2 regions of the Pseudoalteromonas sp. MMG013 genome follow, and region 1 is predicted to be linked to the other one. Evidence: riboswitches for the same ligand, from Rfam matches in the RefSeq annotation. Region 1 holds a riboswitch; the other holds the start of a gene.
The links. A riboswitch is a leader RNA that binds a small molecule or an ion and turns the genes downstream of it on or off. The one in region 1 is predicted to bind cobalamin.
Positions count from the first base shown of each region.

Region 2: another riboswitch for cobalamin. It lies ahead of J8L98_RS11585 (TonB-dependent receptor); the one in region 1 lies ahead of J8L98_RS05550 (ABC transporter ATP-binding protein).

Region 1 is NZ_JAGJEE010000004.1:101,216-117,154, forward strand. Features, by position in the region: gene cobT (nicotinate-nucleotide--dimethylbenzimidazole phosphoribosyltransferase) at 1-843, opposite strand, end outside; gene J8L98_RS05545 (iron ABC transporter permease) at 877-1,866, opposite strand; gene J8L98_RS05550 (ABC transporter ATP-binding protein) at 1,863-2,678, opposite strand; cobalamin riboswitch at 2,827-2,959, opposite strand; gene J8L98_RS05555 (histidine phosphatase family protein) at 2,965-3,564, opposite strand; gene nqrM ((Na+)-NQR maturation NqrM) at 3,659-3,871, opposite strand; gene J8L98_RS05565 (FAD:protein FMN transferase) at 3,964-4,983, opposite strand; gene nqrF (NADH:ubiquinone reductase (Na(+)-transporting) subunit F) at 5,080-6,306, opposite strand; gene nqrE (NADH:ubiquinone reductase (Na(+)-transporting) subunit E) at 6,324-6,932, opposite strand; gene J8L98_RS05580 (NADH:ubiquinone reductase (Na(+)-transporting) subunit D) at 6,943-7,575, opposite strand; gene J8L98_RS05585 (Na(+)-translocating NADH-quinone reductase subunit C) at 7,575-8,321, opposite strand; gene J8L98_RS05590 (NADH:ubiquinone reductase (Na(+)-transporting) subunit B) at 8,314-9,513, opposite strand; gene J8L98_RS05595 (Na(+)-translocating NADH-quinone reductase subunit A) at 9,515-10,858, opposite strand; gene fabV (enoyl-ACP reductase FabV) at 11,235-12,425, opposite strand; gene J8L98_RS05605 (BolA family protein) at 12,497-12,811, opposite strand; gene J8L98_RS05610 (alpha-ketoglutarate-dependent dioxygenase AlkB) at 12,864-13,451, opposite strand; gene J8L98_RS05615 (methyltransferase) at 13,495-14,637, shown strand; gene J8L98_RS05620 (YajG family lipoprotein) at 14,641-15,198, shown strand; gene J8L98_RS05625 (peptidylprolyl isomerase) at 15,200-15,823, shown strand; gene J8L98_RS05630 (MFS transporter) at 15,843-15,939, shown strand, end outside.
Region 2 is NZ_JAGJEE010000010.1:97,928-113,866, forward strand. Features, by position in the region: gene J8L98_RS11535 (argininosuccinate synthase) at 1-919, shown strand, start outside; gene argH (argininosuccinate lyase) at 954-2,819, shown strand; gene J8L98_RS11545 (capsule assembly Wzi family protein) at 4,743-6,128, opposite strand; gene coaD (pantetheine-phosphate adenylyltransferase) at 6,125-6,607, opposite strand; gene J8L98_RS11555 (TetR/AcrR family transcriptional regulator) at 6,796-7,452, shown strand; gene thiI (tRNA uracil 4-sulfurtransferase ThiI) at 7,559-9,019, shown strand; gene J8L98_RS11565 (2-dehydropantoate 2-reductase) at 9,071-9,973, opposite strand; gene J8L98_RS11570 (VanZ family protein) at 9,966-10,316, opposite strand; gene J8L98_RS11575 (YajQ family cyclic di-GMP-binding protein) at 10,455-10,937, shown strand; gene J8L98_RS11580 (cadherin repeat domain-containing protein) at 10,983-12,464, opposite strand; gene J8L98_RS11585 (TonB-dependent receptor) at 12,468-14,459, opposite strand; cobalamin riboswitch at 14,547-14,717, opposite strand; gene msrA (peptide-methionine (S)-S-oxide reductase MsrA) at 14,915-15,445, opposite strand; gene J8L98_RS11595 (efflux RND transporter permease subunit) at 15,438-15,939, opposite strand, start outside.

The sequences.
Region 1 (15,939 bases):
ATTAGGTGATAGCGCAATCACAATCATGGCCGCAGCAGTGGCAATAAACCCATCGACCACAATGACGGCTTGCAACCGTGCTGCCTGCTGCATAGCGCCCACCATTTGACAGATTTCAAAGCCACCTAAACAACGTAAAATGTTACGCGCATTGGTGAGCTTCGATTCATGAAGCACCAGCGCCTGTGCCACTAGCTGTTGCTTTTTAATAACAACTTCGCCGCTCACTCCAGTTCCTTTTCCTACCGTTTCTTCTGGAGACAACCCCGAAAGCGCGGAAAAAATAGCAGCCGCTGAGCTAGTATTGCCAATCCCCATCTCTCCAAATGCATATACATTTGCACCTTTTTGACTTTGTAATGTCAGTATTCGCGCGCCAAGGTTAAGACCTTGCTCAAGCTGTGCTTCACTCATAGCTTCATATTCATGAAATGCTTGAGTTATATTGCCCAATCGTTGAGAAATCACCCCTAAATCAGCTTCTGGTACATTCAAAATACCACAATCTACAACACTCAATTGCCAACCAAACTGGCGGCACAAAACGTTAATCGCCGCGCCACCAGCTGCAAAATTAGCCATCATTTGCCCCGTCACCTCACTCGGTGCTATAGATACGCCTTGTGAGGCAATACCATGATCCCCTGCAAATACGATTAACTGGGGTGCTATAACAACCCATTTTTTTGATAAAAACTCAGTATCTGATGTGTGTTGAGAAAAAATACTCACCAACTGAAAAGCAACACACTCTAACTGCCCTAATGCGCCGAGTGGTTTGGTTTTTAAATCAATCTTTTGTTTTATTTGTGCTGAAAATTTATTATCTAATGGCTTTACCATATGTTTATTCTCATTATGTATTTCACAACCCAACTAGGCTGACCGCTTTCGAAACATCAGCAGACCTAAGAAAAAGACACTGCCAATTGCTGAAGTGATCACGCCAATCGGTAACTCTTGATTTTCTAATGCGACCCGTGCAATAACGTCAACCCAAATCATTAACAACCCACCACTCAACGCTGTTGCGAACAGCCCTAAAGTGGTCGCTTGAGACACAAAAAAACGTACAATATGTGGGATCATCAATCCTACAAACCCGACGCCACCACACATTGCGACTAACACAGCCGTTAACAACGAACTCAACAACAACATACCTAAACGTAGCTTTTCAACGCTCACACCTAGAGTCGTGGCACTTTCATCACCCAGTAAAAGGGCGTTGATTGAACGACGTAACAGCAGCATCACCAACATGCAAGCACAAACCACAAAAGAGGGTAACCATAGCCACTGCCAATCTGCTCTGCTAAAACTGCCTAAGTTCCAAAATAAAATAGCGCTGATCGCCTGAGGATCGCTCCAATACAATAATAAACTTGTAAACGCACTGAACAGGAAGGACAACGCAACCCCAGCCAATAACATCGCCTCTACTTGAGCGGAGCCTCGCCCTTTTGCAATCAACAACAAGAGCGTCATGGCCAACAAGCTACCGGCAAACGCTGCCCCAGAAAGCGCAAGACCAGCTTGAATGCCTGTCAGTGCGAACAGTAATACAACCCCAAAAGATGCGCCAGATGAAATACCAAAAAGATAAGGATCAGCCAAAGGGTTACGAGTCACCGTCTGTAAAATGAGTCCAGCCAACGCTAAGCCACTACCTGCAATAAATGCGAGAATAACGCGTGGCAGACGTAGCTCAAACACAATTTTTTGTGAGAAGTCATTTGCTTGATATTGCCACAGTGCATTAAAGACATGCTCCCCCGTAATATCAATTGCTCCCAACTTCAACGCCATAAAAAAACTGAATACACAACCAAAGAACAGTACACATATTGTAACGATACGCTTCATAATGCATATCCGTAATGATACCGAATATGTGGGACTTGCTCGATGCCTTCATAAGGGCATGACACAGAACTTACCGATGCACATACGCCATAAACATCCGCCAACAATTGTGCATTGAACACGTCGAGTGGTTTTCCATGTGCAACTAAAGCACCTTCCTTTAAAACGAGTATTTCATCGCACAATGCACCAGCAAGATTTAAGTCATGAAAAGAAGCGAGTACTGTGATGTTGAGTGATTTAGCAAGCTCCATTATTTGAATTTGATACTTCACATCAAGGTGGCTCGTTGGCTCATCCATAATCAAAAACACAGGCTGCTGTACTATCGCTCGTGCAATTAATACCCGTTGCTTTTCACCACCGGAAAGATAAGAAAATGGCTGGCGAGTTTTATCACTGAGACCTACTTTATCGATAGCACTGGCTACAGCCAATTTATCTTGTAAACTCACAGCACTAAATAATGACTTGTGAGGTAATACCCCCATTGCCACTACATCAAAAACACTCAAATTAAAATGGTCTGGGATCTCTTGTAACACCACTGCGACTTGCCTTGCATAGTCTTGTCTTGAGTAATGGCATAAAGACTTACCTAAAAAGACAATTTCCCCCATCGTTGGGGTGGTATATCGATATAGGCTTCGTAACAACGAAGATTTTCCAGCTCCATTAGGGCCAATTAAGCCAACAAACTTGCCTGTATCAATCGAGAAGTTAATATCACTGAGTATCTGATGATCATCAATTTTCAGCGCAAGATCACGTACTTCAATAACTTTCGTTTGGGACTTTTTAGCGTCTTCCACAGTGCCCCTTTAGCATCAGTTAAGCTTTAACAAGCGATTGAATAAATCAGCAGTGTACGCATTATATCAAGGTGAGCAATATAAAGGACAACCCATCATATCATTTGAAATATGGGTATTATGAAGCATATTGAACAACTCAGAGTACGCCCGCTCATGAGAAAGTTGTTGGTCTTGGTATCTGACTTTCGTACTCACAGTACTTTACAGTTGCGGGGACAGTTGAACATTTGCAGTTCATTCCCAAGAAATACCAACAAACAACCGTATTATGCTGTCTAGACGTCTAAAATACAACTTTAGGCCAAGCGACACCTTGTTCATCATAGTACACCTGCACTTTTATTACGCTAGCATACCCAACATCAAAAATACTAAGCTGTTTCACGCTATTACTAGGAAACTGCAGAATCATAGCCAACAACTGTTTAATAACACCTGCGTGGGTTATTACCAAGCTACACTCATCGTTTGGGATCGCTAGCTGTGATTGCCACCAAGTTTGAACTCGTAAATGAAAATTCGTCATAGACTCTGCATCTTGTGGCGTATGTGACCAAGGATCAGCCCAAAAATCACCGATGCTCGGTTTATCAGTATTGCACCATAACCACTCAAAAGGCTTGCCATCCCACAGGCCAAAGTCCATTTCTTGCAAATCATCAACTATCTCAACAGATAATTGCCTTTGTTCGCTGATTTTTGTCGCAAACTTACTGCATCTAACTAGTGGGGAACTGAAGATTTGCGTTACTGCGGTAATACCTTTCGTTACATCTTCTAGTTGCTGCCAACCTAGAGGACTGAGATTTATATCAGAACGGCCACATAATATACCTTGCTCGACGATTTCACCATGACGCAAAAAATACCATGTGCTCTGCATAACCCCCCTCCCAAAATTCAGATACAAAAATGCGAGCCTATAGCTCGCATTAAAATTAGCAACAACTTGCTACTAACGTCATTTTATTACCATATTATAAAATTTGGTTTTCTTTCCAAATTTGCTCTTTAGCTAAGCGCTTTTTGCGTCGATCACATGGATCATCGCAGTCACATGCTTTATCAATACCAACAGAACCAAGGCCACCACAACTACTTGCCATAGATTTCTTCTGAACAATCACACCGATTGCCATTGCCGTAACAATTAAAATCAGTAAACCAAATGTAAGTAAAAACAGCGACATTGCACAGGCCTCTTAAAATGCAAAAAAACAACTCAACTATTGAGCTGACGACGGTATAAAACACCCCTCATTATAACGCGGTTATTCCTTACTCACAAATAAGGTTTAAACTGTTCACTGGCATAAGTAACTAATCCTGTATCACTTTTGCTTATCAAATATACAGCCAAGTTATGTTTTTCTGCGTAAGCCTTAGCTCGTTCTGTTCCCATTACAGTGAGTGCGGTTGCCAATCCATCAGCGGTCATTGCTGAAGGATGCAGCACGGTTACAGATACCAATTCATGTTTCACTGGCATCCCTGTCGCTGGATCAATTAAATGTGTAAATGTCTCACCATCCATTTCATAAAAAATCCGATAATCTCCAGAGGTTGCAAGACCATTATTCCCAGGTTCAATAATTTTATGAATTTGTCGCTGTCCCATCGGCGCATCTGGTTGCTCAATGGCAATACGCCAAGGCTGGTTATCCGCTTTAGTGCCTGAAATTCTCAGCTCCCCACCAATTTCCACCATATAATTGCTCAAGCCTTGCTGCTCTAATAACATCGCGACTTTATCAATACCATACCCTTTTGCCGTTGCCGAAAACGACAACTCTAAACCATGTAATGTTTTGGTAAGGCCTTGCTCATTAAGCACGAGTTTTTCAACACCAATACGTGTACGCATCTCATCGAGTTGTTCCTGACTTGGTTTTTTTGTAGGTCGCTTATCAGGACCAAACCCCCATAAGTCAATGAGCGGTCCCATGGTGATATCGAGTGTTTTTGTGGATTGACCTAACCGAATAGATTCAGCTACAACCGCTCTAAAATCATCACTGATCGCCATAAATTTATTGGCTTCCAAGCCATTAAACTGATTAATTTCAGAGTTTTCAACCCAAGGAGACATCGATGCATTTACAGCAATGAGCGTGTCGTCTACTTGCTGCTGTAAAGCCCCTGCTTCAATTTCTTTTCCACTAGTAAACACTTTTATATTATACGTTGTACCCATAGTATTCCCGTGCAACGTAAGCGGTTCGACTGAGCGACTTGCTGAATTATCACAACCAACTAAAAATAATCCCAACGATAATACAAATATCCCACTTATACTTTTCATTAAATTACAGCTCCCTAATAAACAAAAAGCCCTCAAGTGCATGACTTGAGGGCTAACATATATTTCAACATATGCTTATAGAATTAAGTGTGCTAATTAGCCACCGAAGTCATCTAGTAAGATATTTTCTTCTTCTACACCTAAATCTTTCAACAGGTTGATAACTGCTGCGTTCATCATTGGAGGACCACACATATAGTACTCACAATCTTCAGGCGCTTCATGGTCACGTAAATAGTTTTCAAACAATACATTATGAATGAAACCTGTGTAACCTTCCCAGTTATCTTCTGGTTGTGGATCAGATAGTGCGGTGTGCCATACGAAGTTTTCATTATCAGCTGCTAAGCCATCAAAATCTTCTACATAGAACATTTCACGTTTAGAACGTGCACCATACCAGAAAGACATCTTACGCTTAGAGTTAAGACGTTTAAGTTGGTCAAAAATGTGTGAACGCATTGGCGCCATACCAGCACCACCACCAACAAATACCATTTCAGCATCCGTGTCTTTTGCAAAAAACTCACCGAATGGACCTGAAATAGTTACCTTATCGCCCGCTTTTAATGACCAAATGTAAGATGACATCTTACCACAAGGCAGTGTTAGGTTGTTTGGCGGCGGAGAAGCAATACGTACATTGAGCATGATGATACCCTCTTCTTCAGGGTAGTTAGCCATTGAGTATGCACGAATTGTTTCATCATCAACCTTAGACTCAAGGTTAAAGAAGCCAAAACGTTCCCAATCGCCACGATACTCATCAGGTACATCAAAGTCAGCATATTTAACATGGTGAGCTGGGGCTTCAATTTGGATATAACCTCCAGCACGAAACGGTACAGACTCGCCATCAGGGATACCTAATTTAAGCTCCTTGATGAAAGTTGCTTTATTATCATTAGAGATAACTTCACAATCCCATTTCTTAACACCAAAAATGGACTCTTCCAACTCAATATCCATGTCTGTCTTCACATTCACTTGACATGCTAAACGACACCCTTCTCGCGCTTCACCTTTTGAAATATGGTCAAGTTCGGTAGGCAGGATATCGCCACCGCCATTATGAATATGTACGCGACACTGGCCACATGAACCACCGCCACCACATGCAGATGATACGAAAATACCCGCGTCTGAAAGCGCGCCAAGTAGTTTAGTACCAGCTGATGTTTTGATGCCCTTTTCAGGATCACCATTAATATTAATTAATATATCACCGCTCGCTACTAGCTTAGATTTAGCCGCAATTATGACTAAAACAAGTAGTACAACGATAGCAATGAACATTCCTACGCCTAAATATACCTCAAGCATGATTTTTCCTCGCTACCTTACAGTGAAATACCAGAGAATGACATGAAGCCAAGACCCATCAAACCTACAGTAATAAAGGTAATACCTAAACCACGTAGACCATCTGGTACATCTGAATACTTCATTTTCTCACGAATACCAGCAAGCAATACGATTGCTAACGCCCAACCTACACCTGAACCAATACCAAACACCACTGATTCAGTGAAATTTAAGTTACGTTCAACCATAAAGGCTACCGCACCGAAAATTGCACAGTTTACAGTGATCAAAGGTAAGAATATGCCCAGAGCATTGTAAAGCGCAGGGAAAAACTTATCCAAAGCCATTTCTAGGATCTGTACAAGTGCTGCAATTACGCCGATGAACGTCAAAAACTTCAAGAAGCTTAAATCTGCTTCAGGAAAACCAAGCCATTCTAATGCACCTGGTGCTAATACTGCGCTATATACTAATTGGTTTACTGGAACAGCAACACCCAATACAAATACAACAGCAACACCTAAACCAAGTGAAGTGGTTACTTTCTTAGATACTGCTAAGAATGTACACATACCTAAGAAGAAAGATAATGCTAAGTTTTCAATGAAAACCGCTTTAACGAATAAACTAATATAATGTTCCATCTCTCTCCCCTTACGCCTTTGCTTCTACTTGGTCTTTCTTATAAGTACGCAGTACCCAAATGAAGAAACCAATAATGAAGAAAGAACTTGGCGGCAGGATCAGTAGACCCATAGGCTGGTACCAACCACCCTCAGAAACCAAAGGTAAAATCTCAGCACCAAACAATGTACCTGAACCACCTAACTCACGGATAAAGCCAACGGTAAGTAACACGACTGAATACCCTAAACCATTACCAATACCATCCAAAAATGACATAAGTGGTGGAGACTTCATTGCATATGCTTCTGCACGACCCATTACAATACAGTTTGTAATAATTAGGCCAACGAATACAGACAACTCTTTCGCTGTTGCATAAACAAACGCTTGTAATGTTTGATCAACAACGATAACCAAAGAAGCAATGATGGTCATTTGCACAATAATACGTACGCTTGAAGGAATATGGTTACGAATTATTGAGATAAACAGACTTGAGAATGCTGTCACTAGCGTCAAAGCTATTGACATTATTAACGCATTTTTAAGGCTTGAAGTTACAGCTAACGCAGAACAAATACCCAACACTTGCAGTGCAATTGGGTTGTTAGCGAATACTGGTCCCAACAAGACGTCTTTCATTTCTTTTGTATTAGCCATTAGTTCAATGCTCCATTACGTACATTCGCAAGGAATGGGCCAAAACCTTTGTTGCTTGTCCAAAAATCGACTGTGTTACCTACACCTACCGAAGTCAGTGTGGCACCAGATAAACCATCAACTTTATGCTTGTCAGTGCCGGCTGTACCTTTCACTAACGTAATTGGTAAAGACTTACCAACCCAAGTTGCAGTCCATTTTGGATTTTCAATTTCACCACCAAGACCCGGCGTTTCATTGTGCTTATAAAACTTGATAGCTTTAACTGTTTCAGTATCTTTATCTAATGCGATAAAACCATACATAATACCCCACAAGCCATAGCCTTGAATGGGTAAAATAATAGTTGATACTTGGCCACTTGCATCTTTAGATAAGTAAACAGGTGAATGATCAGTCATACGTTGAATGCCGGCTTTATCGTCTGCTTTGTCTAATTTAAAGCTGCGCTTTGCATCAAACTTTGTGCTTTCAAAGTCAAACGTTGTATGGTCTTGCTCAACGAACTCACCCGTTTCCATATTGATAACACGTGCTTCGATGTTTTGACCAAACATTTCTTCAACATTGGTTACATCATTAAAACCAGCAGCGGCAAGAATATTACGCTGTACATCTTGCGCTTTGTTTGCTTTTTGTAATGGACGTAATTGTACTGAAGCTACCGATACAACAACCGCACATACCAAACATAAACCAACAACAACGCCTAACGTTTTACCTATAGATTCATTGTTACTAGACACGTGCTAATCTCCTCTTAACGTTTGACTGCACAACAAAGTGGTCAAATAGTGGCGCAAATAAATTAGCGAAAAGAATTGCTAACATCATGCCTTCTGGGTAAGCAGGGTTAACCACACGGACTAACACAACCATCACACCAATCAATGCACCGTATGCGAATTTACCTTTATTTGTGAAAGACGCAGAAACTGGGTCAGTCGCCATAAAGAACATACCGAATGCAAAACCACCTAATACTAAGTGCCAGTACCAAGGCATAGCAAATGCAGGATTTGTTGTTGAGCCAATTAAGTTAAGTAACAACGACATGATAACCATACCTAGGAAAACACCTAGAACAATACGCCATGACGCAATACGCACATAAATTAAGAATAAACCACCTAGCATCAGAGCCAGTGTCGATGTTTCACCCATAGAACCTTGGATGAAGCCATAAAATGCATCCCACCAAAGAACCATATTGTTGAAATCAACAGCACCTTGTGCTACCTGGCCTAAGTAAGTTGCACCCGAGAATGAATCTACGGCTGTCCATACTGTGTCACCCGAAATATCAGCAGGGTAAGCAAAGAATAAAAATGCACGGCCAGCTAAAGCAGGGTTTAAGAAGTTACGACCTGTACCACCAAACACTTCTTTAGCAACAACAACACCGAAAGTAATACCTAACGCGGCTTGCCATAACGGAATGGTTGAAGGAAGAATAAGTGAAAATAATACTGATGTAACAAAGAAGCCTTCGTTTACTTCATGCTTACGAATAGAAGCAAACAAAACTTCCCAAAAACCACCCACTAAAAAGACGGTTCCGTAGATAGGTAAGTAGAAACATGCTCCGTAGAACATCTTCGCACCCCAACCTGCTTGTGCAGTTAACTCACCGCCTAGCGCTTGGAAAATTGCGACTTGCCATGTGTTGGCTATTTCAAAACCGTTACCAAGCGCTAATGCTGCTTGATGACCGATGTTAAACATACCAAAAAACATAGCTGGGAAAGTAGCCATCCACACTAAAATCATGATGCGTTTTAGGTCGATGTTATCACGCACATGCGTGCCGCCTTTGTTAACATAACCAGGCGTATAGAAAACAGTTGCTATCGCTTCATACAAAGCGTACCACTTTTCGTGTTTACCACCCGCTTCAAAGTGAGGTTCAATGTCTTCTAAAAATTTCTTTAAGGCCATTTTAACCTTCCTTCTCGATAGTATTCAGGCAATCACGAAGGATTGAACCGTACTCATACTTGCCAGGACACACAAAAGTACACAATGCTAAATCTTCTTCATCTAGCTCTAGCGCACCTAAGGTAATCGCACCATCTAAGTCACCTGAAATAAGGTCACGTAGCAAAGGTGTTGGTAAGATATCGAGTGGCATAACACGTTCATAGTTACCGATTGGCACCATGGCACGTTTAGAACCACCCGTAGACGTTGTCATTTTAAATAAACGACTCGGTGCAAAGTGAGAAATAAACATTCGAGTTACAGAAAACTTATTACTACCAGGGGCAATCCAACCAAATAGTTCTTTTTCGCGACCTTCAAGTAAAACAGATACTTGAACATGGTAGCGGCCTAAGAAAGCATGAGGTCCGGCTGCTGTTTTACCAGCTAACACAGAGCCAGAAATGACTCGGTTATCACCGTCTTCAAGCTCACCGGCAACTAGATCAGTTAGCGATGCTCCTAATTGAGTTTTCACTAAACGCGGGTTTTTCACACGAGGGCCAGCAAGGGCAACAACACGATCTGCATTTATCTCGCCAGTTAAAAATAACTGACCAAAGGCAATAACGTCTTGATAGCCTAAATGCCATACCTGCTTGCTTGCAGAAACCGCGTCTAGATGATGAATATGAGTACCAACTAGTCCCGCAGGATGTAAACCACCAAACTCGTGCACTTCTACTTGAGAAAGCGACGAACTAGGTACTTGACTACCAGCTTGCTTACAAACGAATACTTTACCATCTGTTAAGCGAGATACCACCGCAAGACCCGCTTCAAATGCTTCCACATTTTCAGCGATGACCACAGCAGGATCAGCAGCTAACGGATTAGTATCCATTGCAGTTACAAACACAGAGCTAGGGTTAGCCTCTAATGCCGCAACTTTGCTAAAAGGACGAACACGAAGCGCTGGCCATTGACCAGACTCAACAAGCACCTCTTTGACTTTATCACGCTCAAGGTTGCTTAATTCAGCAGCCGAAAACTTGTCAAAAGTGATTTGCTCATTGCCTTGCACTTCAATCACGACGGATTGCAGTACACGCTTAGCACCACGGTTGATTTCTTTAACTACACCAGCAGCTGGTGCAGTAAACTTGACGCCAGGATTCTTTTTATCTACAAAAAGAACTTGGCCTTTTTTGACTTGGTCATCCACACGAACATGCATGGTTGGACGCATACCAATAAACTCTTCACCTAGCACAGCTACTCGTTTGACGGCAGAGCCATCATGAATAACTTGCTGAGGTGCGCCCTCTATGGGTAAGTCCAGACCTTTTTTTATGTTGATCATACGCACTTGCATTACATTAACGGAAAGAAATTGAAAAATCTTTAATTACCACGGCGCTTGTTGCCTCATATTCGTCAGGTATAAAAGAGCCACCTGTCCAAGTACTGAAACAAGCATCGTAGTCGTGTTCTCACATATTGCCGAGATTTTAACATTAATCCTACGGACTATGCGAGGAGAAATATTAAATTAATACGTCTTTACAATGGTTTTTATGTAGTTATGGGTCTTGTGATTATCTCAACATAGACCAAAGTCGAATTGATGAAAAATATAGAAGGGTTTTGTGCAAAAATAAAGCTAGATATTATTAAAAGTGTAGAATAAGTGAACTAGGCCTATAAAAAATAGCGCCTAGCCCTCATTAATCATGCCATTACAATAGGTGATTAATCGCTACGATTGAGTCAACTTCTTGATCATAATCAAGCGTTTCTATGCCAAAACCAAACAAACGCAGAAACTCATTATGATAACCAACATAGTCAGTTAATTCGTCAATTGTCTCTGTGGTAACTGAATCCCAAATGCCTTGGATCCGAGCTTGAACATCATCTTCCAGTTCTTTGTAATTTTGAAATAAGTGACCGCCGTCATCAAAACGTGGAGTTTCACCATACAAACTTTCACGGAATAAACCATTAATTTGCTCAATAGTACCTTCATAAGTACCATCCGCTTTCATCACTTTGAATAATGCAGAAATATAAAGCGGCATAATTGGAATAGCAGAACTGGCTTGTGTCACAACAGCATTTAAAGACGAAACATAAGCTTCACCGTTTATCGAAGCCGTAGACGCTTTTATCGCTGCAGTTGCTCTGTCTAAATCTTCCTTCGCTTTGCCAATCGTTGCATGACCGTATATCGGCCACGTCAGCTCCTTACCAATATATGTATAAGCGGTTGTTTTAAAGTTCTCGGCGAGTACATCTGCCTCTTTAAGCGCATCGACCCATAGTTCCCAATCTTCACCACCCATTACCTTTACGGTATTCGCGATTTCTTCCTCGTTTGCCGCTTCAACAGTAATATCACCAATTGCACGTTGAGAGGTATTGAGGTTCTTCGTCGTAATATCTTTGCCGATTGGCTTTAATGTTGAAGAGAACACCTCCCCAGTTTTTGGATCTGTACGACGTGGTGATGCCAAACTATAAATAACAAGGTCGACTTTACCCATTTCAGCTTTTATTGCTGCAATCGTTTTTTGCTTAATTTCGTCAGAGAACGCGTCGCCATTAATGTTTTTTGACCATAAACCTGCATCATCCGCGGCCTGCTGAAAAGCAGCGGTATTATACCACCCAGCTGAAGCTGTTTTCCTCTCAGTACCTTCTTTCTCAAAGAAAATCCCCAAAGTTTTTGCACCAGCACCAAAAGCTGCTGTAATTCGGGACGCCAACCCATACCCTGTTGAAGCACCAATAACTAATACATTTTTAGGGCCATTTGCAATGGGACCTTGGGCTTTTACATAATCAATTTGCTCTTGAACATGAGCAGCACAACCAGCTGAATGTGCATTGGTACAAATAAAACCACGAATTTTCGGCTTAACGACCATGATAAATCCTATTTATTTTTCAAAAACTGCCATAGTTTAATGGCTGATCAGACAAATACAGGTCTGATCAGCTAGTTATCAAACTTCGAACCACCTAAACAACTTGGTGAATCAGGTGTTTGTCCATTCTTTTCGCTATACTCATCAGGAGTGTAAGCATGAATTGATAACGCATGAATATGATTAGCAAGTTCATCTTTTAGCACTTCATTGATAAGGCGGTGACGAGGCAACAAACGCTTGCCTAAAAACGTCTCACTGACAATCACCACCTTGAAGTGAGATTCCTCACCTCGGCTGTGCATATGACTTTCATTCACGACGTTTAGGTGCTTACAAACAATTGCGTCGGCTAATTTGCTATGGATCTGCTGCTGCATGGACATGCTAAGCCCTTCATTTAAGTTGCGATTAGAGGCTACTATACGCTTTTGCTTGCTATTGACCAACTGTGCGAAAGGTTAAATTTATACGCCCGCTATTCACTTTCATTTGTTTTGGTAGAGCATGTTGGTAATGACTTTGGCTCTGTCCATGCATTAATAAGCAGCTACCATTGTCTAGCATCAGATTTTGTGTTTGTTTAGAATGCGCATTTCGAATTGTAAATTTTCGGGATGCGCCAAGTGAAATAGACACAATAAACGGTTGACACCCGAGTTCTTTTTCATCATCACTGTGCCACCCCATACTGTCATGACCATTTCTATACCAATTAACTAACAAGGCATTAAAGCTATATCCGTAATGCACCTGCAACCGTCGACGCATCGCCTTTAAAGGTTCTGGCCAGTTTTCAACAACTAAAGGCTGATTAGAGTAGCTGTAATTAACCTGCTTATCAGCAATAAAGCACTGCAAACGCGGGATTTTATGATGCTTGCCAAAAATGTTGACTTCAGGTTGTTGCCAATTCAAAATCTCAGTCAAATACGTATAGAGGGACATTGCTTTGGAGTGACTCATTACTTGCTCAATATAGTCAAATCCATTCGGTAACAGCTGTTCAGGGTTTTGCAATGTCATGATACCATCTCTTTATTCTCTTTGACTGCTACTATTTATTGATATGACCACAGAAGCTTTTTTGGGTACTCACCCTCTGACATTACACCGTTTTCCTTTAGATCAAAAAAATCGCAGTCTACAAGCTTGGGATGCCGCTGATGAATACTTAATAGAGTATACCTTCGCCAATTATGAAACACCAAAGCATGCACTTATTTTCAACGATAGTTTCGGCGGATTGGCTGCAGCATTAATAGCACAGCATCCAACCATAAAAGTGACAACGGTGTCAGACTCTTTTGTAAGTCATCAAGCCTGCCAGTATAATTTAGCTGAAAATACGCTATCAAAGACGCACCTCACCCTGCAAAATAGTTTGGCGCCATTACCTTTGGATTGTGACTTAATTCTAATGAAAGTCCCTAAAAATGCGGGCTTTTTGCAACATCAGCTCGCACAGTTAAGTCATTTACCAGCCAATATCCCAGTCATTCTTGCTGGAAAAGTAAAAGAAATACACAGCTCAACATTAAAAAGCGTTGCACACTTTTTATCAGCACCCACAACCAGTTTGGCAGTAAAAAAGTCACGGCTCATCTTTACACACACCACTTGCAAACCGGTCGATGATAAATTTCCTACAGATTGGCCATTAGAAAAAACCGACTTCACAATTTCTAATCACGCCAATGTGTTCTCTCGTGACTCGCTCGATATCGGAGCTCGATTTTTTGCTAACTATTTACCTCAAGGTAAAAAACCAATTAAAGTCATCGACCTTGGCTGTGGAAATGGCGTGATTGGCTTACTTACTCTAGCAAAAATGCCCAATGCCAAACTCATTTTTGTTGATGAATCTGCGATGGCAGTAGCAAGTGCAAAACAAAATATTCAGCACAATTTACCTGAACAGATAGATAATTGTGAATTTCACCAAAATGACTGCCTAACCAACTTCACCCCAGGTTCAGTTGACTTGGTGTTATGTAACCCCCCATTTCATCAAGCTCAGGCGATCACTGATCACATTGCTTGGCAAATGTTTATACAAGCAAAGCATACGCTAAAGCAAGGTGGTGAATTGCGTATTATCGGTAACCGACATTTGGATTATCAAGACAAGCTACATCGTCTATTTGGCAATTGTAAAATTATCGGCAATAACAAAAAATTTACCGTACTGAGTGCCACAAAAAGAGGTTAATTCATGCTAAAAACTTACTTTATATCCATTGGTGTTTTTATACTATCGGGATGTACAGCACAGCCTAAGTCTGTCATTTTGAATCCAACTTACTCAGCTCAGGCAGTCAGCCATTTCAATACGCACATAAACGCACGAGTCTCTGATCATCGAACAACCAATTTTGTTATTAAGGTGCTCAATCAAGAGCCAGCTGTTTATTTACCTGATGCCAGTTTACCAATAAAAATAGAACGTATTTTTTTTGATGCTTTACGCAGTAATGGTGCAACGCTTGACACCACAGAAAACAAAAAAATAACTCTACAAATCAATACCTTTTATAGTAAGGTTACTGAAAGCATTACCCAACATGAAAGTAACGCAACCGCTGATTTTCAGATCTTTGCATCACACAATGAACGTACTTTTGAAAAACGTTACACCGGCACATCACAATTGAAAGGGCCTTTAAAACACGAACAAGCAAAAGTGGAAGGCCAATTGAATAACTTGACGCAGAAAATAATCACTCGCATTGTATCTGATCAAGAACTTATCAATTTTTTACAAGGACAATAATATGAATCGAGTAATCATTGCTTGCGCCATTTTTATTTTTTCAAACCTATCTTTTGCTGCAAATAAGGAAGGCCGCTTTGTACAAAAAGACAACTTATTCCCTCGAGTTGAAATCACAACCAGCTTAGGGGTAATCACTCTTGAGTTAGATAGATCTAGAGCACCGATTACCGTGAATAACTTTCTCACTTACGTTGTTAATGGTGACTATAAAGGTTCTGTATTTCATCGTGTTGAACGTGATGAGGCCAATGAACAAGACTTTGTCATTCAAGGTGGTGGCTATGACAAAGAGTACGATGGCATGTTTGAACGCCCTCCTATATTCAATGAAAGTGGCAACGGCATGAAAAACGACATATATAGTGTCGCTATGGCATATCAAGATAGCAAGCCACATTCTGGAACAAGACAATTCTTTTTTAATATGGATAACAATAAACACTTGAATCCGGGACGTGATTGGGGTTTTGCTGTATTTGGTAATGTGATTGAAGGGTACGAAACACTTGATAAAATAATGCAGGTAGAAACAGGGTTCAATGAGAAACTGGGCTATACATTTATTCCAAAGAAACCAGTTATTATATACGACGTGGCAATCTTAAAAGCGATAGAACTCTAATTTAAAAGAAGCATAAAACATGATCCTCAAAGCGAGTTTAAGTGACTACTTAGGTTATTATAAAGATCGACGTTTGATTACTATTTTCATGCTAGGGATCAGCAGTGGCTTCCCTT
Region 2 (15,939 bases), on a different contig from region 1:
ACCTATTATTGCAAAAGCTCAGGTTGAAGTAGCACGTAAAGTTGGCGCAGATGCGTTATCCCATGGTTGTACTGGCAAAGGTAATGATCAAGTACGTTTTGAAGCATGCTTTGCGGCTTTAGCACCAGATCTTGATGTAATTGCACCTTGGCGAGAGTGGGATTTGACCAGTCGTGAATCTTTATTGGACTACTTAGCGCAGCGTGATATTCCATGTGCCGCATCTGCGACAAAAATTTACAGTCGAGATGCAAATGCATGGCATATTTCACATGAAGGTGGTGAACTTGAAGACCCGTGGAATCAACCGAGTGAACAAGTTTGGACCATGACTAACTCTCCTGAAGAGGCCCCTGATAAGCCTGAGTACATATCGGTCTCTGTACAGAAAGGGCAAGTGGTTGCCGTAAACGGTGAGCGTTATAGCCCGTATAATTGCTTAGTTCAATTAAATAACTTGGCTGCACCACATGGCGTAGGCCGAATAGATATTGTTGAGAATCGCTTAGTTGGTATGAAATCACGAGGGTGCTATGAAACACCGGGTGGCACAGTCATGATGGCTGCATTACAAGCGGTAGATGAACTGGTACTCGATAAATCTAGTCGAAAATGGAAAGAAACATTGGGCAATGAGTTTGCGCATTTGGTCTATGACGGTCGTTGGTTTACACCATTAAAAGCGTCCATTTTAGCTGGCGCAGAAGCGTTATCAGACTTGGCGACGGGCGAAGTTGTGCTTAAGCTGTATAAAGGTCAAGTTCATGCGGTACAAAAGCAGTCGGTGAATAGCTTATATAGTGAAGATTTTGCAACATTTGGGGATGACGATGTGTATGACCAGTCTCATGCTGAAGGTTTTATTCGCTTGTTTTCATTATCAAGCAGAATAGCAACATTGAATAGTAAAGCAAAATAGTCAGATTTAATTGTACTGAGTTTGGAGAATAGACATGGCATTATGGGGTGGCCGGTTTTCATCAGGCCCTGACGCTGCATTTAAGCAATTTAATGACTCATTGCCATTTGATTATCAAATGGCAGAGCAGGACATAATTGGTTCAATTGCATGGGCAGGCGCATTACAGCAAGTTGATGTTTTAACTGGTAATGAGCATCAAGAGTTGGTCAACGCGTTACAGCAGCTACAATCTGAGGTTGAGGAAAACCCGACGGCGGTTGCCACATCAGGGTTTGAAGATATTCATTCTTACGTTGAGGCTAAGCTTATCGGCAAAGTGGGTGACTTGGCGAAGAAGCTTCATACTGGGCGCAGTCGAAATGATCAAGTTGCAACAGACTTCAGGTTGTGGAGTCGTCAAAGCGCGGAGCAAATATTGACCGCGATTGGTAGCTTGAAAGCTGCCTTTATAGCGGTTGCAGAACGTGAGCTTGGTACTATCCTGCCGGGCTATACGCATTTACAACGTGCACAACCAGTACTATTTAGTCACTGGTGTATGGCTTATGTCGAGATGCTAGAACGTGACGAGTCACGGCTCAATGATGCAATTGCACGCTTGAATGTGTGCCCTCTTGGTTGTGGAGCCTTGGCTGGCACAGCTTACCCCATAGATCGGCAAGCTCTGGCGTCTACACTCGGTTTTACAGAAGCATCAAGAAATAGCTTAGATTCAGTCTCAGATAGAGATTTCGTCGTAGAATTACTGAGCTGTGCCAGTATTTCAATGATTCATTTATCGCGCTTCGCGGAGGATTTAATTTTTTACAATTCAGGAGAAGCTGGATTTATCGAACTCAGCGACAGTGTTACCTCTGGTTCATCATTGATGCCTCAGAAGAAAAACCCTGATGCCTTAGAGTTAATAAGAGGCAAAACTGGGCGAGTATTTGGTGCTTTTAGTGCCATGATGATGACTCTAAAGGCGCTGCCACTTGCATATAACAAAGACATGCAAGAGGATAAAGAAGGGTTGTTTGATGCAATGCCAACTTGGTTAGCCTGTATTCATATGGCGCAAGCGTGTTTAAACGGGCTGAAAGTCAACTCTGAACGCACATTATTAGCGGCGCGAGGGGGGCACGCCAATGCCACTGAACTTGCTGATTATTTAGTGGCTAAGGGGATCCCATTTAGGGAAGGGCATCATATTGTTGGTGAGTTAGTTCAAGTAGCAATTGCAAAGCAGAAAAATCTTGAACAGCTTCCGATTGAAGAGTTTAAAGCTGTTTGTGATGCCATTGAGGAAGATGTTTATCCGGTATTAGAAATTGACGCATGTATTGCCGCACGGCAAGCATTAGGCGGCACATCTTTGCCGCAAGTAAGTGATGCGATTAAAACTGCGAAAAAAAAACGGCAAATTACGGTAAGAGATGCAACGCTAAATGATGTAGAAGCAATTGCTGGGCTTGTGCAGTACTGGGCTAAGGTCGGAGAGAACCTGCCTCGCGCCAAAAGTGACATGGTGCATTCAATCAATGAATTTGCAGTGACAGAAGTGGGTGGAAAAGTAACAGGATGTGCTTCATTGTATATTTATGATACTGGTCTGGCCGAAATTCGCTCATTAGGTATTAACCCAAGCGTTGACGTCAAAGGTCAGGGGCAGCAATTAGTTGACTATTTATTGTCTAAAGCTAAAAAGTTGGCGCTACATCGCATCATTGTGTTAACAAGGGTGCCTGGTTTTTTTACAAAGCAAGGGTTTATTGATTGCACTAAAGAAAGTTTACCTGAAAAAGTCATGAAAGATTGTGAGTTGTGTTTAAGAAAAGACAATTGTGATGAGGTTGCAATGGAGTTTATGTTAACCAATAAGTCCAGTAAATTTATATCATGTAGGTATGTCGCATAGAGTTATTAATTGCGATTTATAATTGGTTTATTTTGTTTTTCTGAATAGTGTTGCAATTCTTGGTTTTTTTGTTAAATATTTTAACATTGTGGCTCGGTATTTGCCTAATTTCAATGGTCATGGCTTTTTGACACTTCGGGCATGAAGTCTCAAAGAGTTAATATTGGAACTGAGGGAAATTATGTTTATATCAATTGAAATGTTAGCAAAAAAAAGCAAATCATCGAAAAGTGCTAGTAAGAATAGAGAACTTTCTGGTAAGGTCATAATAAGTAAGTCAATTCTAGGCTCTGTTTCTGGGGCTCGAGGCGGTGGCGCGAGGCCTAAGTCTAAAGATTAGAGGTTTGGGAGAGTACATATTATAGTCCAGCTGAGTAATGCATTATCGGAGTTATCTTTACACTTTGATACTATTATCGTTATTGGAATGGGGTTGAGTTTTCTACTTAACCTTTTCTTTTATATATCTGGAATTAATAGACAACTCTCTCTGCTGATTACCTCAGCTGTTATGGCAACTTCATATTTTATAAGTAATCATTTAGTAAAGTTAAGTTTTAGCTATTGGGTTTATCTAGAGTGGATAGCATATGATTTACTCGTTATACTTCTTATTTACTTAATTCATAAACTAAGAAAAATAGAGTTCTGTACAGCATCTTTTTACGTGTTTTTAGGTTTATCAATAAATTCAATGTTATTTTTTATAATGTTCATTGATCTCCATTTCTTTGAAAATAAAGATTCTTGGTGGTTTTGGCACTTATATACTATTTTAGTGAATTCTGTTGATATATTTATGGTTTCAGTTCTTATTTTAAATCGGGATTTACTTGGTTTTTTTGCAATAAAAAAAAGGTTTTCTTCTTAACTAATATATAGGTAATAAATTTTTATATTCATGCTATTTTTAAATGAATGCTTTGTATTTTAGTTTTTTGTGTAATTGAAATTTCATGATTTAATCTGGAATTATCATTGTCATAATATATAACTACTTTTCTAACTACAATAGGTCTGATCTTACCCTTTCAAAGAAAAATTTTAATATCCACAGCCTTAATAGAGTCATCGAATAAGTTAGAATTGTTTAGTTCATCACTTAGTTTCTTGCCATTGTTGAGTGATTTGGTAAATAACTTGATGTTATGGATGGTTTTAATCACTACACGGCTGAATTTTGCGCGAATGTTTGAGCCAAGTGCTTTTAAAGCTGATGAAAAGCATTACCCGCTTGAATCTGCGTTTGTGAGCTTTCTACAATTTTTTTCCTATAATGCCAGCTTTTAGTATCAATCACTGATTTTTACATTGAACCTTATCAGGGTATTCGGTTTTTTGTATTGCACAATGGATTTTTCTAGTTATTTTAACAAGTTATAAGCTCATGAAATTAATTCTAAAAAATGGAGAATATCAAGGTTTTACCTTATCCTATGTGTCGCATCGAATGGATTGCTTTTCTTTTCTTGTTTTTACACATGGTAACTGTGGCTGAGGAGATTTTCTATTATCCCGTGTGGCTGGCTAATCTGTATATCAAGTCTATTAGTTTACTAGACTTAATAGTAGTACTCTCTTTAATTATACATAGAGATTTCTTGGTAATATAAATTTAAAAGCCGGGTGCGATCTTTTATCAGTGCTGTATATGTTAAATAACCGCTTTATTAAATCTAGTAGGAGGCTTGTGTTTCGGGGCGGGCTTAATGAGAAGATAACTATGTTTTGAATCATTCACGGCTAACTATGCCCGTACTATTATTAGGTGTATCCATGGTTTTACTTTTTTCGAGTATCATTGATACTTAATATGCGTGCTAAACATCTACTCTCTGGCATGAGGTGACATAGTGAGCATATAAAAGTAGTATAAGACCAGCTTGATGAAACTTACCTATACATACTTTTATGCTCTTCGGATTAAAACTGGAACTCCCAACTTAATTTTACCGCACTGTTCACATCATCATTCCCATTTTTATTTTCATCTTTATCTTGCCAAACAGAAGTACTTATTTTACCTAGTCCTCCAAGCAAGCCGTGTTGATAGCCTACTTCCAATAAAGTGCGCTTGGTTTTGATATGTTCAAATTCGATGTGTTTTAATTTGGCATAAGCACCGATGCCAGACATTTGATAGTAATCTGCAGCAAGGGTAATGCTTTTAGCTTGAGGCCCAATTGCTGCGCCTAGCCACTGATCACGCTCTTTGTAATCGGAGCCTTGTGAAGGTTCAGCAAAGTTGCATTGAAAGCTTGCTTGCTGTGCCTTGCAGTCAATTGTACTGTCGCTATATTCAATATAGGCTTTGGCACGATAGTGGGCGTTACTAAAAAATGTTTCGGCACCAAAAGTCTGCATACTATTTTGTGGCGCGAGACCTTTATCGTTATCGCCCATCACTTCACCATAAAAAGACAATGCTCGATTTGCAATGAGGGTTGAATATTTAAAATCAAAACTGGTCAGTCGGCGTTGTGTTGTTGTTTTATCTGTATCCTTTAAATTACTTGGGCCAGAGAAAATAAAGTCACTACTTGTACTACTAAAAGCCAGCTCTAAACCACTAATTGGCGTAGTTGATAGTCTTATTCCCCAAAAGTCTCCTGTGTGTTTTTGCGATAAAAGAGGTTTTTGCTTAGCCGCAATCGCTGTGACTTGCCAAGGCCCGATAAATGATAGAAAACGAGGGCCATCATAATCACTGTTGGCTCTGCTGAGTCGTACTGCTTTCATTGGGGCGGCATTGTTCGACAACATCATCGCATTGTCATTGGCTGGACCCCACCAATAATTCAAACGTTCCGCGCTGAGGGACCAATTTCCATATAGTATTGCTAAGTGACTACCATAGTGATTAATCTTTTTCTCATCTATTGCTTTGTCAGCATAATTCACTTGTATTTTAGCGCTGACGTTAGTGCCAGTGATGATGCTATATGTATTTATACCTGACTGAGCAGCTTGTCGTGAACCGAAGTCATTATTCAGCGAAGGAGCGTCATCAAAATACGCCTTAATGCTTGAGTATTGTGCTCGCTTTGCTTGTTGCAAAGCATGTTTAACATGCTGTAAGGCAAAATGCGCTTGTGGGCTGAGTGTACTTTCATCAACGCGAGAGAGATCTTGTACAATACCTTGCCATAAAAGTGGGTATTGATTAATTGGACGATTGATTACACCATGGCTTGCGAGTAAGTCGAGTGAGTGCTTGAGCGCGCTTTCGTCCGATGTGATCCAAGGGCTTGCTATAGCATGTGTACTGGTGAAAAAATAGACTGCGAGTGTTAACGGTAAATGTTTCATCCGTGTAGTTTTTCCTTTAATGCATGAGCGACGATAGGGTCGACAAATTCACTTACATCTCCACCATGTAACGCAACTTCTTTAACTAAAGTAGAGGAGATAAAGGAGTTTCGTTCTGAAGGAGTAAGAAAAACACTTTCTAAATCGGGGTTTAATCGTCTATTCATATTTGCTAATTGAAATTCATAGTCGAAATCAGATACCGCTCTAATACCTCTGATAAGTACACTGGCATTGTGCTGCTGTGCCAAGTCGACGAGTAAACCAGAAAATCCAATGACTTGCACATTTTTATATTCACTAAGTACCTGTTCGGCCAGCGCCACACGTTCATCGAGCGTAAAACAGGGTTTTTTGTTTGGATTATAGGCTATGGCCAACAACACGACGTCAAACATTTTAGCTGCTCGTTTAATGAGATCAGAGTGACCATTTGTTAATGGATCAAATGTTCCTGGGTATAGGGCAGTTACTTTCATAAATCAATGAGTTCGATGAGTTTGCGTCATAATACCAGTGTTTTTCTTATATTTCACTGGTCTGCTTAGATGCATTTTTGCTTATATCTAAAACTGATTAATGCTATTTTCAGTTATTCTAATTAGCTATACTTAGCTGGTTATATATTACTTACATTATAAAAATTGCGTGTTAGAGAGAACAGGATATGAATACCAAGGAAAAAATTATTCGTACCAGTATTGCTTTGTTTAATTTACATGGAGAACGAGCAATAACCACCAACCACATAGCTTCTAATTTGGGAATAAGTCCGGGGAACTTGTATTACCACTTTAAAAACAAAGAAGACATTATCCGTAATATTTTTACATTATATCGAGAGCATTTAAGTACTCATTTTAAACCTTTGAATACGGAATTTGAACCGCTAGAACAACTAACTAAGTACTTAGATTCATTGTTTGAACTGATGTGGCGTTATCACTTTTTCTATGACAACTTAACCGATATTTTAGCGAGGGATGAAGTGTTGAAAAAGGAGTACATTTCTTTTCAAGCAGACTTGTTTGAACAAGTTCGATCAGTGGTGATTGGCTTAAGAACCAGCAAAGTGATTGATATTAGCGATGAGGATGCAGTTGAAGTCGCACATATGTTGAAAATGACAGTGAGTTTTTGGACGCCTTATGTGAAAGCGCGTCGTTTAACTGGGGTGTTAGAGCAGCAAGATATTTACAATGGGATAGTTAAAGTTTTGATGTTATTTAAGCCTTATTGTACTGACCTAAGCACACAAAAAATAGGTTTATTACAAGCGCATTATCAGCAATTGGCTGATGAGTCATTACCGAGTATTGCGTAATTAGGTCATTTTAGCCAAGTGGTTATTTCCTAGTCGTGTAGAAATTTGCTATAATCGCGCGCCAGTTGTCCCGGCGCGCATTCGCCCAGTCTAAAGAGTTATTTCTATGCTTAAACTTATCGTCAAACTGCATCCTGAGATCGCAATCAAGAGCAAATCTGTTCGTAAGCGCTTTACACAAGTGCTTGAAAGAAATATCAAAATTATTTTGCGTCGTTTTGATGAAAATGTCAGAGTAAAAAATAACTGGGACAATATTTCAGTTGAGAGTCAAAGTACTGATGAAACAATTCACGCGTTATTTATCGATAACTTAAAACGAGTACCTGGCATTGTACAGTTTATTGAAGTACAGGAGACACCCTTTGATACTCTTGATGATATTTATCAACGTACATTAGAGCTTGCCGGACACAGTATTGAAAATAAAACTTTTTGCGTTCGAGTTAAACGAAAAGGGGAGCATGCGTTTACGTCCTCTGATGTTGAACGTTATGTTGGCGGTGGCTTAAATCAAAATGTATCAGGTGCAAAGGTAAAGCTTAGCAAACCCGAAGTGACTGTAAAAATAGAAATTAAGGGTGCATTAGCTTACATTGTAACCCATACCCATTACGGTATTGCAGGATTTCCACTTCCAACTCAAGAAGATGTACTTTCGCTCATTTCTGGTGGGTTTGATTCTGGGGTCGCAACTTATCAAATGATGAGAAAGGGCGCTCGTACACACTTTTTGTTCTTCAATCTTGGGGGAGCAGCTCACGAAATCGGTGTAAAACAGGTAAGTCATTACTTGTGGAATCGTTTCAGTTCCACACATAAGGTTAAATTTATTACTGTTGATTTTGAACCTGTTGTTGCTGAAATCCTTGAAAATGTTGAAAACGGTCAAATGGGAGTGGTGCTCAAACGCATGATGATGCGTGCGGGTAGCCAAGTCGCAGAGCGATTAAATATTCCGGCTTTAGTCACTGGTGAAAGTATTGGGCAGGTATCGAGCCAAACGCTTGCGAACTTAAATGTCATTGATAGAGTGACGGAAACGTTGATTATTCGACCGCTGATTCAACATGATAAAGCCGAAATTATCAATATAGCAAGAGACATAGGCACCATTGAAATGGCGGAAGCAATGCCTGAATACTGTGGTGTTATTTCTAAGAAACCAACAGTAAAAGCCAAACTTGATACAATTATTGCCGAAGAAGCTAAATTTGATTTTGATGTATTAGACACGGTCATTAAAAATGCCACAGTGAAAGACATTAGAGATATAGAAGCTGAAGCAAAAGAAGAAGTAAAAGAAGCTGAGAGTGTAAGTCAGCTACCCGAAAATGGCGTGATCTTAGATATTCGTGCGCCCGATGAGGAAGATGCATCGCCTCTTGAAGTAGATAATGTGGAAGTTGTACACCTACCATTTTTCCGTTTAAGTACCAAGTTTGCGGATTTACCTCAAGATAAAGAATATTATCTGTACTGTAAAAAAGGCGTAATGAGTCAGTTGCAAGCACTTATCTTGCATGAGAATGGGTTTATGAACGTAAAAGTGTACAAGCCTGAATAGGGGGAGTGCACTTATGATAAAGCTGAGTTATGCATACTCAGCTTTTTTTCATCAATTGTGAGAGTCCAATAATTGAATGAGCATCTTTCGGTTAAAAGGCGTGTCAATGCTGTGATGTTCACCTCTTTGTACGATATATCCGCAAATAGCTTCTACTTCGGTTTTTCTATTATTCAGAACGTCTTGCGCCATAGATGAGGAATTATTTTGTGTGCGAGCCATTACTTGATAGGCTGTTGTTAGTGCTTCGCTAAGCTCAACATCGATTTTTTCTGCACGCGCGACGGTACATGCTTCATTTAATAATTGTAAAATGGTACTGGCGTATTTTGGTTGGCGTAGTTGGCCATTTCTGATTTGGTGGATTGCAGATAAAGGGTTTATAGCGATATTCACCAGTAGCTTTTGCCACCTTAGTTGCTCAATATCAGGGTGGATCCTGCTATGAGGTAAGAGCGAAGAAAAAAACTCACTAAAGCAGTATGATAATCGTTCTGAGGCTGTTGCATTTGATACACCTAAATAGGTTTCTCCGACTCCCGTTGCCTGTACCGTCGTATCATTTATTTTTAATCCTCCCATTGACGTACTAAAAAAGAAAAGTGCTTGTTTTGGCCTTAGGTGTTGTTTAAATTCATTGAGGTTAGTCATGCCATTGTGGCTAATAAATACATTTGCTTGTTCTGTTAAGTACGGGAATATTGAATAAAAAGCATGCGCTAATTGATATGCTTTGACACAAATAAAGCAGTTACTAATAACGAGGGAGCGTTGTGTTAGTGAATAAATGTTGATGTGCTCAACAGGGAGAACATGGCTTTTTTGATCGTGATAAAAAGTAAATGGGGTCGCGTATTCGCGCCTTACTAGCAAAGTCGTATGGTGAGCGCGACTAAAAGCATTGGCAAGGGATAAGCCAATAGCACCGGCCCCCAGAATGTGTATATTAGCCATATTTTTTACCGCACCAAGTACGCCATAAAGTATAGCTTGCGTAATAGCTGACAGCCCCAAGTACATCGGCGATAAAATCTGCAAAAGATGCTTGACGATGGGGGAGCATGCCTTGCATTAATTCAATGCCAACTCCATAGCTTGCTAATAAAGTAATTTGTAACCACATAGGCCATTTAAAAGCATGCTGCATAATAAAAGCGAGTATGAAAAATATGCCGAAGTGAGCAATTTTATCAAGGTGTTCTATCTGTATACCCGAATGCTGGATTTCTCTCGCAAACAATACGGTACAAATGGCCAAGGTGATAAGCAAAACAATTTGATAAATACGTCTGGTCACAAAACATCCTAGATTGTTGGTGTGTTAAAGAGTGCGGTCAGTATATCATTGAAAACTGGCTGTTGGGTGAATATAAAAAGCTGTCCAAACTTAATTTTAGATTGATATAATTGATGGATATCTATTAGGAGAATTATTATGCCATCATTTGACATCGTGTCAGAAATTGAAATTACAGAAGCACAAAATGCAGTAGACAATGCCAAACGTGAGCTTGAAACCCGTTATGATTTTCGTGGTGTAGATGCTTCAATTGAACTTGCGAATGAAACGATCACGTTAAAAGCGGAAGCGGATCCACAAGTGATGCAGTTATTCGATATATTAGCCAGTAAGGCGTCAAAGCGTGGTCTCGATGTCGCAAGTTTAGAACTCAAAGATATTGAGCGTTCTGGGAAATATGTATCTCGTAAAGTGGCTTTGAAGCAGGGCATTGACAAGGAGATGGCTAAAAAAGTGGTCAAAGTAATTAAAGATGCAAAAATTAAAGTGCAAGCCTCTATTCAAGGTGAAGAAGTGCGTGTAACGGGTAAAAAGCGAGATGATTTACAAGAAGCAATGCAGGTTGTGCGCAGCGGGGAGCTAGGTCAACCATTTCAATTTAAAAATTTCCGAGATTGATTTTTCTATAAAAAGCCTGCATTTGCAGGCTTTTTATTAGAACTGTTACTTTTCCACAAAGCGAATCGTTGACGGAGTCAGTTCAGTTAGTAAGCGTGTACCCTCAGGGATATTATCTGCAGTATTGATAATATCAACACCAGGTGTTGTTGGGTTGTTGATCCCCATCCATAAAAAGTTTGCTGAATCCAAAGCTAGCTGTACTATTGCATCATCGCCAGTGTTGGCAATATTACTCGCAATCACTGCGCCTGTCGTTGGGTTAAACTCATGCAGGGTTGATTTTACATGGTACTCTGGGCTAAAAAAGGTTTGATTACTATAAAAGTAACCTTTTTCCTCAGATACGATAACACTCGCTCTGATAACGGCTGATTCGTTTTCTGGGATGGCTTGTGCGTCAATAATGTTTCGTACTGAATAGTCCTCAGGGGTGATCTCTTCAATTCGACTTAATGATAAATCAGTCCCAGAATATGAACTTCGAGACGTGACATATACTTTGTCATTAGCAGTGACAACACTATTCTCTAATGGATTTCTCCCTACAAGCGGGATGCCTTTAAATTCATCATCAGCTAATGCATTGGTTTCTATTTCTGTATCAGTTAAGGTGTCAAATACTGCAACATAAGCAATACCCGGCGTCCAATTGTCATCAATACGCTGCATGGCAATATACAGTTTACCATCCAGTATTGCAGCTGATGATGGAGTGGGGGTATTATTCGCATTATTATGTGCGTAGTGAGAAATGTCTAGCTCTCCGATTTTGAAGTCTTCAGCTTGTGTGGCTTGCGGGTTTACTATCCACACTTTTCCAGAGCCATAGCGGATAAGATAAGCTTTATTGTCATTTAATGAGACTAATGAGTACGGGTTTCGACTCACCGAGTCTTGACTGTCTTGTGTTGAATATGACCAAAGCGCAACGTCAGGTGCCGCACGATTATATTTTGTGATTTCATCAATCTTAAAGCGACCAATATGGTATATATCTGATTTGTATGTGCTGAGCGTATAGTCTGAGGCATCTTTTATATAAAAGCCGGTTTCAACGTTTTGTTGGACAGGATCGATGTAAACCACTTCTGAGCCCAAAAAGTCGGGGGAAACGGTTTGGACAACTGCAAAATCAGGTGTATCTTTTACATCATCAAGAGAAATAGAAATTGTTAATGATGCATTGAGCTTATCATTAGTTTGCTCTGTTGCGGTTATTGTTACACTAAATGTCGTGTCTCCAACCACTTCGAAGTCGGGTGCGTCTTTAAAGCTCAGTTCTCCTGATTGTTCAAGGTTAAATAGTGCACTTGATTCACCGCTCAAGCTTAAGATTAATGCATCTCCATCAACGTCATTTGCCGTGTATGAGCCAACTAAAGTGGTGTTTTCTAGGACTGTTGGTGATTGATTACCTGTGAGTGTTGGTGCATTATTTTTATCACTTGAGCCACAGCCTGTAAGTACTAAAGCGGATGCAATAAGGCTCAAAGGTAAGCTTTTTTTAGCTAGCGTATGAAACATGGTTTAGATGCCCTTTAAAGAATATTTAAGTTGGATACTGCGCCCATGAGCGGGGCGATTGGCTAAATCTTGAAACTCAGTATTAAACAGGTTACTGAACGTCAAATTCAAATTATGTTGGCTATGTGACCAGTTGAATGTCACGTCGGTTACCTCTCTATCGGCTGGCGTGCCATTACCTCGATTTTTTTCACTTTGGAATTTATTACTGCGATTAAAGTAAAGCTCACGGTCTATTTTATGATTCAGGCTTACACTCCACTGGTTATTCACTTGGTAAGTGAGCGCTGCGCTATATTGTCTATGATAAACACCTGGCAACTTTTTATCGTCAAAAGCACTGAAGATTGAGTGTGTATTTGAGTGAATGAATGTGCCTTTTAGAGCAAACAGCCATTGAGTATTAAATTTATAATTAGTTTGTAACTCTAAGCCCTTTAAAGTGGCTTCAGAGACATTTGTATAGCTTCCCACATTGCTGGAATTAAAAATAGCGACGATGCTGTTCTCTTGTTTTTTTATATAGCTAGAAGCATTGAGCACCAGAGCTTTACGCTTATATGCAAAGTTGATAGCCCTTGTTTTAGAGCGCTCAGGTAATAAGTTTGCGTTACCTTTAAAAGCACCACGATTACCATAAAGTTCAAACAATGTTGGGGTTCTGACACCTTTAGAGAAAACGAATTCAGCAACAACTTCGCGCCATTGATAGGTAGCTCCTAACTCATGTGTATCGAACTGGTCGTTAGCATATAGCGTTTGCGCTGTTGTATTTTTGAGAGGTTCATTACTCGATTTGTTGTGTAGCTTGTTGTACAACCCATATATATTAATAGGTAGTGTATTTCCTTGCCACTCGATACGTGTGCCGTAGTTTGTTTGCTGCAATTGCGCTTTGATATCGCATTCGCTGATGCCATTACATGGATTTGCTTGATCATTTATGAATTGTTCGGACTGAAAGGCGTGGTCGGTGAGGGTAATAAAAGGTGTAAATGTATAACTGTCCCAGATAACCGTTGGCTTTACGCTAACATGCTTTTTATCAGAGTTATAATGATAACTTTGCTCTGAAACCCCGTTGGGGGCGTCTAAATAAATTTCACTCTTATCTTGATAATAGCTATCCAGCTCAATGCTGGGTACATAAGCATGTATATCATGCAACGTATGCAAATAGCCGAGACGCCATGTTTTAGTGGCTAAATTGGATGTGGTTTCAGGTGAGTTATTTCTATAATTCGGTAACTCTTTCGTTTGATCTGAATATTGCCCATGAATTCTAACTCTGTTGTTTTCAAATTTTATATTATCATTGATATAGAGTGTATTTTTACTGTAGCCATTGTTAAGCAATGCCTGTTTTTCAGAAATAGAAGGGTTGTTAAACGTTTGAGGCACTAAGTATTGGTAATTATTATCGGTATTTAGCGTTTGTGCGCCGAGCGTTAAAGTATGCTGGTCAAAAATCGTATTGACCGTAGCATTTAATTCGGTATGACCAAAAGATCCGACGACGGCTGATAGCTTTTTTTGTGAGTTATCTGGATTGTACGTATTGATCCTTACAACACCGCCAATGGGAGTGGCCCCAGTCCCAATCGCTTGGCTTTTACTTATTTCTATGCTCTGAATTTGCTCTGTTGGGATTTGATTTAAATCGAATCCACCAAATTGACTGTCGTTGACGAGCTGCCCATCAATGTAAAATTGTACTTGCTTACTATTTGAACCTCGGATAGAAATTGCAACTGGGTTACCGAGTCCACTGATTTGGCGTATTTGAATGCCATTTATAGAGCTTAGAATATCGGACAAGGTTTGAGCACTATTAATAAACTCATGGCGCTGGAAAATTTTATAAGAGGGTGAGTAGCTGCCTGTATGTTCAACTTCTAAAATTTCTATGTTTGTGCTGTCACTGGGCACGATCTCTTTGCTTGATACTGTGGGTATGACCAATAAAGCGAACACAAAAAACATAAATAGTTGCATAAGTATCTCATTATTAGGGGAGCAATGAGAAATACAGTCATGCTAAAGCATCACGATATATCCCATATTGCCCACCGCAATATTATAAACTGGATTTTATAGTGAGGCCGGTCTCCGGACTTTGGTGAACATGTTTGCTCAGCCATTACCGTTGCGGGGGCAGTATTAGACTATTTAACCAAGGTGGTTACGGCACTAATTTCCCGATTATCTTTATCCGATACAAGAGGATTAAGCACCTCACTATTTTGACGCGTAGTCTGAGGTCTTTATAGGTAAATGTCAAAGTCTATACGGTGTCTTGATAATTGTGTTATGTCGATTTCTAAATTATATCTGATGGCGAAAAAAGAAGGTGGATGATTTTTGTGTATTAAAAATCAACTAGTTATGGTTTTTTTTGGGATGTTCGAAAGCAAGCTTTCTATGTCATCCCGTTTATTAGTCGGGGGGTTTTAATCTATGTTATTCACAAATCGTTGTTCAAACTTTGCTATTTTTGGCGCAATTAACATACTGCAATACCCCTGATTAGGGTTCTCATTAAAATAGTCTTGATGGTAGTCTTCTGCCGCGTAGAATGTTTGTGCTTCGCTGACTTCGGTGACAATAGGTGCTGATATTTGTTGCTGAATCCTTGTGATCGTATCACTGATTGCGTGATGCTGATATTCATCGTGATAATAAATCACACTTCTATATTGTGTACCAATGTCATTACCTTGGCGATTTAACTGGGTTGGATCATGTAACGTAAAGAACATAGCCAGTAAAGTGTCGTAATTAACCATGGTGCTGTCAAAGCTTACTTCCACTACCTCTGCGTGGCCGCTATCACCTTGGCAAATAGCTTTATAAGTTGGCTCTGGTGTGTGTCCACCTGTATAGCCTGAGCGAACCGATGTAACTCCTCTAACGCGACGAAATGCAGCATCAATACACCAAAAGCAGCCGCCACCAAATGTGGCTTTTTTTATACTAGTCATGTTCAACCTTTTTTATAGCTGTAGCCTGTTGCTCTAATTGTAGCGCTAAAAACTCTGGTGATTGTGTGTTTTTAGACAATAAGTTATACGCACAAGGGATCACAAATAAAGTGAGTAATGTGGATACACTCACCCCAGCAAAAACCACGACACCAATCACCATTCGACTCTCAGAACCGGGGCCAACAGCCATAACGAGTGGAATTGCGCTCATTACAGTCGTAAGTGAAGTCATAATGATAGGCCTTAAGCGCTGGACTGATGCCGTTACGATGGCTTGTTCAAATGCGATACCTTTGTCACGCAGCTGATTGGCAAATTCAACAATCAGAATGCCGTTTTTAGCACTTAAACCAATTAACATGACGATACCAATTTGGCTATATATATTGAGCGAGCTATCGGTTAGGTAAAGTCCGTACATCGCACCAACGAGGCCAAGTGGCACAGTTAACATAATTACTAGTGGGTGAATAAAGCTTTCGAATTGTGCC